2 regions of the Variovorax monticola genome follow, and region 2 is predicted to be linked to the other one. Evidence: predicted binding sites of a transcription regulator. Region 2 holds the regulator's gene; the other holds the start of a gene.

Region 1 (4,455 bases), 620 kb from region 2:
CGCCAGGCGCGCGCCGGGCTTGAGCAGGCGCGCGGCCTCGCGCACGAAGCCGGCCTTGGCGGTGCCGTCGGCGTAGCAGGCGCTTTCGACGGCCCAGGCGCCGTCGGCCTGCGCGGCGGGCAGGCCGGTGCGGGTGTAGTCGGCCTCTAGGTGCGCCATGCGGTCGGCCACGCCCGCGGCGGCGTCGAGCCGGGCGGCAATGCGGTTCTGCACCGGCACGTTGGTCACGGTGACGGCGTACAGCGAGCGGTCGTCGCCGACCAGCGTGCGCGCGGTGGCGCCGGCGCCGCAGCCCAGGTCGAGCACGCAGCGGCGCGGTGCGGCGCCTTGCGTTGCCTCGGGGAGCCGCAGCGCGCGACCGATCACGCGGTTCATCTCGACCAGCATGCCTTCGCGCCGCAGCGGGTTCAGCCCGGCGCGCCAGTAGCCGAAATGCATGTTGTAGCTTGGGCTCCAGGCGCTGTAGTCGAGCGCCACTTCGGTGAAGTAGTGCTGTGTGTCCTGGGCGGTGATGGGGGCGCCGGCGTGGTGCGTCGGTGCAGGCACGGGCGTTTCGTGGGGCATGCGGAGCTCGGTCTGGAAAACAGTGGGCATGGCGATTCCCTTGCTGGTGCTTCGGCGGTTCTCAGAGGCGGCAGTTGCCGTCGTCACAGGAAGGCGCCACGCGCCCCGCCAGCCTGGCGGCCAGCCAGCGTGGAATGCGGTAGCGGTTGCGTGCCAGCAGCGCATAGGCGCGGTCGGCCAGCGGCGCGACGAGCGGCAGGTCGAGCAGGAAGCCGCCGCTGGACAGGCCCACCGCCGCGCGGCAGAGGCGGATCGCCGGCACGCCGACGAACACGCGGCCTTGGGCATCCGACACATGAATGGCCGCCATCAGCGCATCGCGCGGGGCCGGTCCGGCGCTGAATGCGGTGGGGGAGCAATCGACCAGCTGCAGCCGGCCCGCCGCATCGCGCGCCTTCATGTGGTTCATCTCGGTGCTGCAGATGGCGCAGCTGGCGTCGAAATAGATAGTCAGCGGGTAGGCGGGCGCGGTGGCATGGGTCATGGTGTTCTTGATTCTCGATATTTCTGTCAGAACAGAAATTAAAGGACAAAAAAAGGGCTCAGATCATGGGGAGGCTGGCGTGGTGGGCGTCCGGGTCTTCGCCCTTGTCGCTGCCCTTGCTCGCCGCGGGCGCATCGCCGCGCACGAACTTCTGCACGCTGGCGCCCAGCGTCAGCACCTTGTCGAGCGTGCCGGGCGACAGCCGCAGCATTTCGTCGGCCCAGGTGGCGAGCTTGTCCATGAGCTCCATCGTCGAGCGGATGCGGTCCTGCGCGTCGGCCGGCTCCTTCTGGAAGTCGGGGCTGGACACCAGTTCGCGCAGCACGCGCACGGTGGGGTCGAACTCGCGTTCCTTGCGCTCGCGCACCACGGTGCGAAACAGCTCCCACACGTCGACGCTGGTCTCGAAGTAGTCGCGGCGGTCGCCCAGCGTGTGGGTGATGCGCACCAGGTTCCAGGCCTGCAGCTCTTTCAGGCTGTTGCTGATGTTGGAGCGCGCCACGCCGAGCGTGTCGGACAGCTCTTCGGCGTTCATCGGCTTGCCGTGGGCGAAGAGCAGGGCGTGAATTTGCGACACGGTGCGGTTCACGCCCCACATGGAGCCCATTTCGCCCCAGTGCAGGACGAACTTGCGTTGAATGTCGGTGAGTTCCATGGCGTCGAGTTTAGGATTTGCGAAATTTCTGTCAATAGAGAAATAGAAAAGTCGGCAACAACCGTGGATCGGTGGAATACTGTATGAATAAACAGTAAATCCAGCCGCCCAGGAGTTGCCATGCCCGCTGCCCAGATTCCCATCCACGCCATCAAGGGCCGCGGTGCGGCCACGCGGCTGGCGCATCGCTTTTCCAGCGACGAGCGCAACGCCTTCGACGACGGCTGGGGCACGCTCGAAGAAGGCGTGGCCGAAGCCGGCGAGTTGCAGCCCCTTGCCACCGAGGTGCGCTTCGAGGACGTGAAGTCGGTGCTCAACGACAACGACTCGCCCGACATCTCCTTCGACCGCTCGCTCAACCCGTACCGCGGCTGCGAGCACGGCTGCATCTATTGCTTCGCGCGCCCCACGCACAGCTACCTGAACCTGTCGCCCGGCCTGGACTTCGAGACCAAGCTCATCGCCAAGCGCAACATCGTCGAAGTGCTGCGCGGCGAGCTCGGGCGCAAGAGCTACCGGCCGAGCTACATCGCCATCGGCACCGCGACCGACTGCTACCAGCCGATCGAACGCGAGCTGCGCCTCACGCGCTCCATCGTCGAGCTGCTGCGGGAAACGCGGCATCCGTTCGCGCTGGTCACCAAGTCGAGCGCCATCGAGCGCGACCTCGACCTGATCGCGCCCATGGCCGCCGACCGCCTGGCAGCCGTGTACATCACCGTGACCACGCTCGACGGTGAACTCGCGCGCAAGCTGGAGCCGCGCGCCGCGGCGCCGCACCGGCGGCTGCGCACCATCCGCACGCTGGTGGACGCGGGCGTGCCGGTCGGCGTGAGCGTGGCGCCGCAGATTCCGTTCGTCACCGAAGACATGGAGCAGGTGCTCGAAGCCGCCTGGGAGGCCGGTGCGCGCAGCGCCTTCTACACCGTGGTGCGGCTGCCGTGGGAGGTGGCGCCGCTCTTCAAGGAGTGGCTCGCGCTGCACTACCCGCAGCGGGCGGAGCGCATCATGGCGCGCATTCACGACATGCGCGGCGGCAAGGACTACGACGCCGATTTCGCCACGCGCATGAAGGGCTCGGGCCTGTGGGCCGACCTGATCAACCAGCGCTTCATGAAAGCCACGAGCCGCATCGGCTTCAACCGGGAGCGCATTCCGCTGGACGTCACCGCCTTCCGGCCGCCGGGGGCGGTGGGGCAGGGCAGCCTGTTCTGAAGCCTGTTTCTGCTCTGGTCAGTTCGGCGGCGCGCTGCTACTGGCTTTTGGCCAGGCCGACCATCCCCTGAAGGTGGCAGCCGGCCGCCGTGTCGCCGGCCCCGCACCAGTCGCCCCCGAGCGCCTTCACCAGGAAAACAGAGGTCAGCAGCCGCTGCCCCTGCAGCTGCGCGGCCTGGCGCTCCACCGTCAGCAGCGACTGCTGCGCCGTGATCACGTCGAGGTAGGTCGAGGCACCGCCTTCGTAGCGGCTGGTCGCCATGTCGAGCACGCGGCGCGCGGCCGTCACGGCGGCCTGCGCCTGCGTGGTGGCGCTGTCGAGCGCCGACAACCCGGTGATGCCGTCCTCCACCTCCTGCATGGCAGTGAGCACCGTGCGGCGGTAGCTGCCCACGGTGGCGTCGTAGCCGGCTTTGGCAAAGTCGACATTGGCGCGCACACGGCCACCGTCGAACAGCACCTGCGTGGCCGACACGCCTACCGACCACAGCAGGCTGGGGCCGTTGAACAGCGACTCGATCACGCGGCTGTCCACGCCCAGCGTCGGCGAGATCATGAAGCTCGGGTAGAAGGCCGCGGTGGCCACGCCGATCTGCGCATTGGCCGCGGCCATGGCGCGTTCGGCCGACGCCACGTCGGGCCGGCGCTGCAGCATGTCCGAAGGCACGCCCAGCGGCACGGCGGGCGGGCGGATCTCGCGCAGGTCCACCGCCAGCGCGAAATTGGGCGCCGGCGTGCCGATGAGGGTGGCCAGTGCGTGCTCGTACTGCGCGCGCTGCTTCTTCAGCACGTCGATCTGGGTGAGCGTGGTTTCCAGCAGCGCCTGCTGCTGCGCCACGTCGAGGCCCGACACGGCACCCAGGTCGTGGCGCGCCGTGACGAACTCCAGCGCGCGGCGCTGCAGGCCGACGGAGCGGGAGATCACGTCGAGCTCGACGTCGGTCGAGCGCAGGTTGAAGTAGTTGTTGGCCACGTCGGCGCTCAGCAGCAGCCGCGTGTTGGCCAGGTCGGCGGCCGACTGCTCCGCGGACGCCGTCGCACCTTCGACGGTGCGCTGCACGCGGCCGGCCAGGTCGAGCTCGTAGCTGGCGTTGAGCGACAGCGCAAAGTCGTTCTGCACGGTCGATGCATTGGAGGTCGCGTAGTTGGTGAGCGGCCGGTTGGCGGAAATCTTCAGGCGCGATGCGCGTGTGCCCAGGCCCAGCTGCGGGTACTGGCTGGCTGCGTTCGACGCCAGCGCGGCACGGGCCTGTGCCAGCCGTGCATTGGCGATCGTGAGCGTGGGGCTGCCGGCCATCGCCTGCGCCTGCAGGGTGTCGAGTTGCGCGTCGCCGAAGCGCTGCCACCACGGGCCCTTGTCGGCGCTGTCGCTGGGCGCGCTCACGCGCCAGGGCTCCTCGAGCTTCCAGCTGACGGGCAGGGGGGTGTCGGGCGTCTTGTAGTCGGGGCCGACGGCGCAGCCCGCGATGAGCGCAATGAGCGCTGTCACGGCGCCCACTTTCGCCGCCGCCGGCGGTCGCAGCCTCACGCCGGTTCC
Region 2 (4,455 bases):
CCCCGCCGCCTCGCCGAAGTACCGCGCCATCAAGGGCGTGGGCACAGTCGATGAAATCACCCAGCGCGCTCTGGCCGCACTGAGCAGCTGATTTCGCAGCCGCCCTCGGCCATTTGCACAGGGCGGCTTCTTCTTCCTTACCCGAGCAGTTCCAGCATCAGCGCGATGCGCGCCTTTACTGGAGTCCACGCGCCCGCGTCGCGCAACTGCTCGCCTCCCGTCGGAAGGATGCGCCCATTCGCGCATCGCGTCGCGCGAATCACCGCCACACCTTCGGACTCAGCCTTCAGCGCGGCTTTTTCGAGCGCATGGTGCAACGTGCCGTTGCCAGTCGCTGCCAGCACCAGTCCTCGCAGCGGCGCGGCACTCGCCGAGCCACCGGACAGAACGAGCGCATCGACCAGCGCCCCGCTGGCGCCCGCATGGCTCATGACGATCTCGACGCGCGGCCATTGCAATGCGCCTTCATTGACGACCTTCGCCGTGTGCGACGCAGCAGCTTCGGGCCATCCCCGGACCAGGCGCACTTCGCCTTCCTCCACATAGCCCACCGGCCCGGCATCGCCTGACGCAAAGGCATCGAGCCGGTAGGTGTGGGTCTTCTGGATGTCCAAACCGCTGTGGATGGTTCCAGCGCACACCGCTGTCACGCCCCGCGCGCCTGCCGTGGCAGCAACGCCGATGGCGTCCCGGACATTCTGGGGTCCATCAGGCGCCAGCGCAGTCGCGGGTCGCATCGCGCAGGTCAGCACCACGGGCTTGGTCGCAGCCAGCACGGTGTGCAGGAAGAAGGCAGTTTCCTCGAGCGTGTCCGTGCCGTGCGTGATCACGATGCCCGCCACGTCCGGCTGCGCGAGCCAATGCGCGCAGCGTTGCGCCAGCTTCTGCCACACCTCGAAGGACATGTCCTTGCTGTCGAGTTGCGCCACCTGCTCCGCCACCAGCGTCACGCCGGCGGGCGCGATGCCGCCCAGCAGGTCCGCCACGCCGACCTGCCCGGCGGTGTAGCCGATGTTGTCGCCGCTGCTGGCGGCCTTGCCGGCAATGGTGCCGCCGGTGCCCAGGACCACCACACGACGCAGTTCGGACGAAAGGGAATTGACCATGACTTGTCAACTTCTAAAAACTGGTTAAAAATACAGCTACTGGATATCTACCCAGTGCCGCAAGGAACCACATATGCAGTTCGCCGTGAAGCTTACAGCCCGCCAGCAGCAGATCCTGGACTTGATCCAGAGCGCCATCGCACGCACCGGCGCGCCGCCCACGCGCGCCGAAATCGCCAATGAACTGGGGTTCAAGTCGGCCAATGCCGCCGAAGAACACCTTCAGGCGCTGGCCCGCAAGGGCGTGATCGAACTCGTCAGCGGCACCTCGCGCGGCATCCGCCTCAAGGGCGACGCCCTGCGTTCGCTCAACGAAACGCGCCACCGCGAAGGCGGCCAGTTCTCGCTCTCGCTGCCCGGCATGGCCCAGTTGGCGCTGCCGCTCATCGGTCGTGTCGCGGCTGGCTCGCCCATCCTGGCGCAAGAGCATGTCGACCAGACCTACTACGTCGAGAACACGCTGTTCCAGCGCCAGCCCGACTACCTGCTGAAGGTGCGCGGCATGTCGATGCGCGACGCCGGCATCATGGACGGCGACCTGCTCGCCGTTCAGGCCACCAAGGAAGCGCGCAATGGGCAGATCGTGGTTGCGCGACTGGGCGAAGAGGTGACCGTCAAGCGCCTGAAGCGCAACAAGCAGGTCATCGAGCTCCACGCCGAAAACCCCGACTACCCGACCATCATCGTGCAGCCGGGAGAGCCCTTCGAAATCGAAGGCCTCGCGGTCGGGCTCATCCGCAACACCATGCTCATGTAGGCCCATGGCCTGCTGACAGCAGCACCTCATCCGGCCGCGACAGGTGGCGGGCGTATGGCGCAAGGTCGCCATCACCCTGTCGCGGCCGATTCAAGAAATCCTGCCTGTGTTCAACCTCATACTTTTTTGGAGTTCACATGGGAATCGCCCTCCTCGCCATCGCTGATTTCTGGATGCCGCTGCAATCGCTGGCCAACCGCCTGATTCCGGCGCGCCGGCCCCACGCCAGGGACCGACTCGACCCCAACGACACGTCCGCCGGATTGCGCTACGTCGCCGTGCGCCCCGCTTGCACCACCCGCGCCGGCAGCAACGCTTCGGCGCCCGAGGTCGCCACGGCCCCTGCACGCCCCCTGCGCGTGGTTCGCGTGGTCGACGGCAAAGGCCAGCAGCGCAATAACCGCGTCGTGATCTCCGGGCGCATGGCCGACGTGTGCGACGAGCTCGACCGGCTGGCCGCCATCGAAGCCGCCGAAACCCTGGCCACGGTCCACCGATCGACGCGCCTGCACTGAGGCGAACACTCCCCGGGCGTGGCTTGGAAGCCGCCCCGGGGCTGGGTATCCAAACGTTCACCGGTGCGACATGCCGATGCTGCGAGGCACAATGGCACGCCATGAACATTGTGATCCTCGACGACTACCAGGACGCGGTGCGCAAGTTGCGCTGCGCCGCCAAGCTGGACGCGTACGCGGCCAAGGTCTACACCAACACGGTGAAAGGCATCGGGCAGTTGTCGGTCCGCCTCAAGGACGCCGACGTGATCGTGCTGATTCGCGAGCGCTCCCAGATTTCTCGCCAGCTCATCGAAAAGCTGCCCAAGCTCAAGCTCATTTCGCAGACCGGGCGCGTCGCCGGCCACATCGACGTGGCGGCCTGTACCGAGCGCGGCGTGGCGGTGGCAGAGGGCTCGGGCTCTCCGCAGGCGCCCGCCGAGCTCACCTGGGCGCTCATCATGGCCGCCATGCGCAGGCTGCCGCAGTACATCAGCAACCTCAAGCACGGCGCGTGGCAGCAATCCGGGCTCAAGTCGGCGTCGATGCCGCCCAACTTCGGACTCGGCTCGGTGCTCAAGGGCAAGACGCTGTGCATCTGGGGCTATGGCCGCATCGGCCAACTCGTGGCGCGCTACGGGCAGGCTTTCGGCATGCAGGTCGTGATCTGGGGGCGTGAAGCCAGCTGCGCCAAGGCCCGTTCCGACGGCTTCCAGGTCGCGCAGAACCGCCACGAATTCTTTGCCGCCGCCGACGTGCTGTCGGTGCATCTGCGGCTCAACGAAGAAACCAACGGGCTCATCACACTGGAAGACCTGTCCCGCATGAAACCGACGGCGCTGTTCGTCAACACCTCGCGCGCCGAACTGGTCGAAGCCGACGCCTTGCTCGCCGCGCTCAACCGCGGCCGCCCGGGGCTGGCCGCCATCGACGTGTTCGAGAGCGAACCGCCGCTGCAGGGCCACGCGCTGCTGCGGCTGGAAAACTGCATCTGCACGCCGCACATCGGCTACGTGGAGCAGGAAAGCTACGAGAGCTACTTTGGCCAGGCGTTCGACAACGTCGTGAGCTACATCAACGGCAATCCCACGAACATCGTGAACCCGGGCGCGCTGCAGGTCCGCCGGTGAGCCTGGCCGCGCCGCAGCGTGCGTCGCAACGCGCGCTCTGGGCGCTGCTTGCCGGCAATTTCGTGATCGGCACCGGCGTGATGGTGGTGCCGGGCACGCTCAATGAAATCAGCATGTCGCTGTCCGTCGGCGTCGCCACCGCAGGGCAATTGATCACGGCTGCCGCGGTGGTGATGTGCATCGGCGCGCCGCTGCTGGCCGCCGCTGTAGCGGGCTGGGACCGCCGCCGGCTGCTGGCCCTCACCATGCTCTGGTATGCCGCCGGGCACCTGATCGCGGCTTGGATGCCGAGCTTCGGCGCCTTGCTGCCGGTGCGCATGCTCACGGTCATCGCGCCGGCCATCTTCACCCCGCAGGCCGCGGCGTGCGTCGGCCTGCTGGTGCCGGCGGAGCAGCGCGGGCGCGCCGTCACCTTCGTCTTTCTGGGCTGGTCCATGGCCTCGGTGCTGGGCCTGCCCATCGGCGCGTTGATCGGCGGCCATCTGGGCTGGCGCATGGCCTTCATGGCAATTGCCGCGCTCAGTGTCGCGAGCGCCGCATCGATCTGGCTGACCTTGCCGAACGGCATCCGTCCCGCGGTGCTGACGGCGGCGGCCTGGTCGCGTGTGCTGCGCAGCCCGGTGCTGATGGGCATCGTCTCGGTCACGGCGCTGCAGGGCGCGGGCCAGTTCGTGCTGTCCAGCTATTTCGGCCCGATCCTCAAGCAGAGCTACGGGGCCGACGCGACCGCGCTCAGCATCATCTGGGCGCTGTTCGGCGCGTTCGGCCTGATCGGCAACATGGTGGTCAGCCGCTACATCGACCGTGTCGGCGCTGGGCGCATGGTGCTGATCACCAGCGCGTTGATCGCCCTGACCCTGCTGCTGTGGCCGCTGGCTTCCACGCTCGCCTGGCTGGCCGTGGTGCTGGTGCCCTGGGGTCTGGGCTGCTTCGCGACCAATTCGGCCCAGCAGGCGCGCCTGGTGGGC

What was found. The regulator LexA, encoded in region 2, represses DNA repair genes until DNA is damaged. The targets are predictions, from matches to a motif close to ACTGTATNNNNATACAGT.
Region 1: the regulator LexA is predicted to act here: its motif matches at 1,782-1,799, upstream of ACSFA5_RS07860 (PA0069 family radical SAM protein).

What each region holds. Positions count from the first base shown of each region.
Region 1 covers NZ_JBPJZP010000002.1:545,322-549,776, forward strand. The annotation lists gene ACSFA5_RS07845 (SAM-dependent methyltransferase) at 1-594, opposite strand, end outside; gene ACSFA5_RS07850 (thiol-disulfide oxidoreductase DCC family protein) at 626-1,048, opposite strand; gene ACSFA5_RS07855 (GbsR/MarR family transcriptional regulator) at 1,107-1,703, opposite strand; gene ACSFA5_RS07860 (PA0069 family radical SAM protein) at 1,824-2,918, shown strand; gene ACSFA5_RS07865 (efflux transporter outer membrane subunit) at 2,956-4,446, opposite strand; gene ACSFA5_RS07870 (efflux RND transporter periplasmic adaptor subunit) at 4,443-4,455, opposite strand, start outside.
Region 2 covers NZ_JBPJZP010000002.1:1,165,485-1,169,939, reverse strand. The annotation lists gene adk (adenylate kinase) at 1-91, shown strand, start outside; gene ACSFA5_RS11120 (asparaginase) at 138-1,106, opposite strand; gene lexA (transcriptional repressor LexA) at 1,180-1,863, shown strand; gene ACSFA5_RS11110 (hypothetical protein) at 2,001-2,378, shown strand; gene ACSFA5_RS11105 (D-2-hydroxyacid dehydrogenase family protein) at 2,480-3,487, shown strand; gene ACSFA5_RS11100 (MFS transporter) at 3,484-4,455, shown strand, end outside.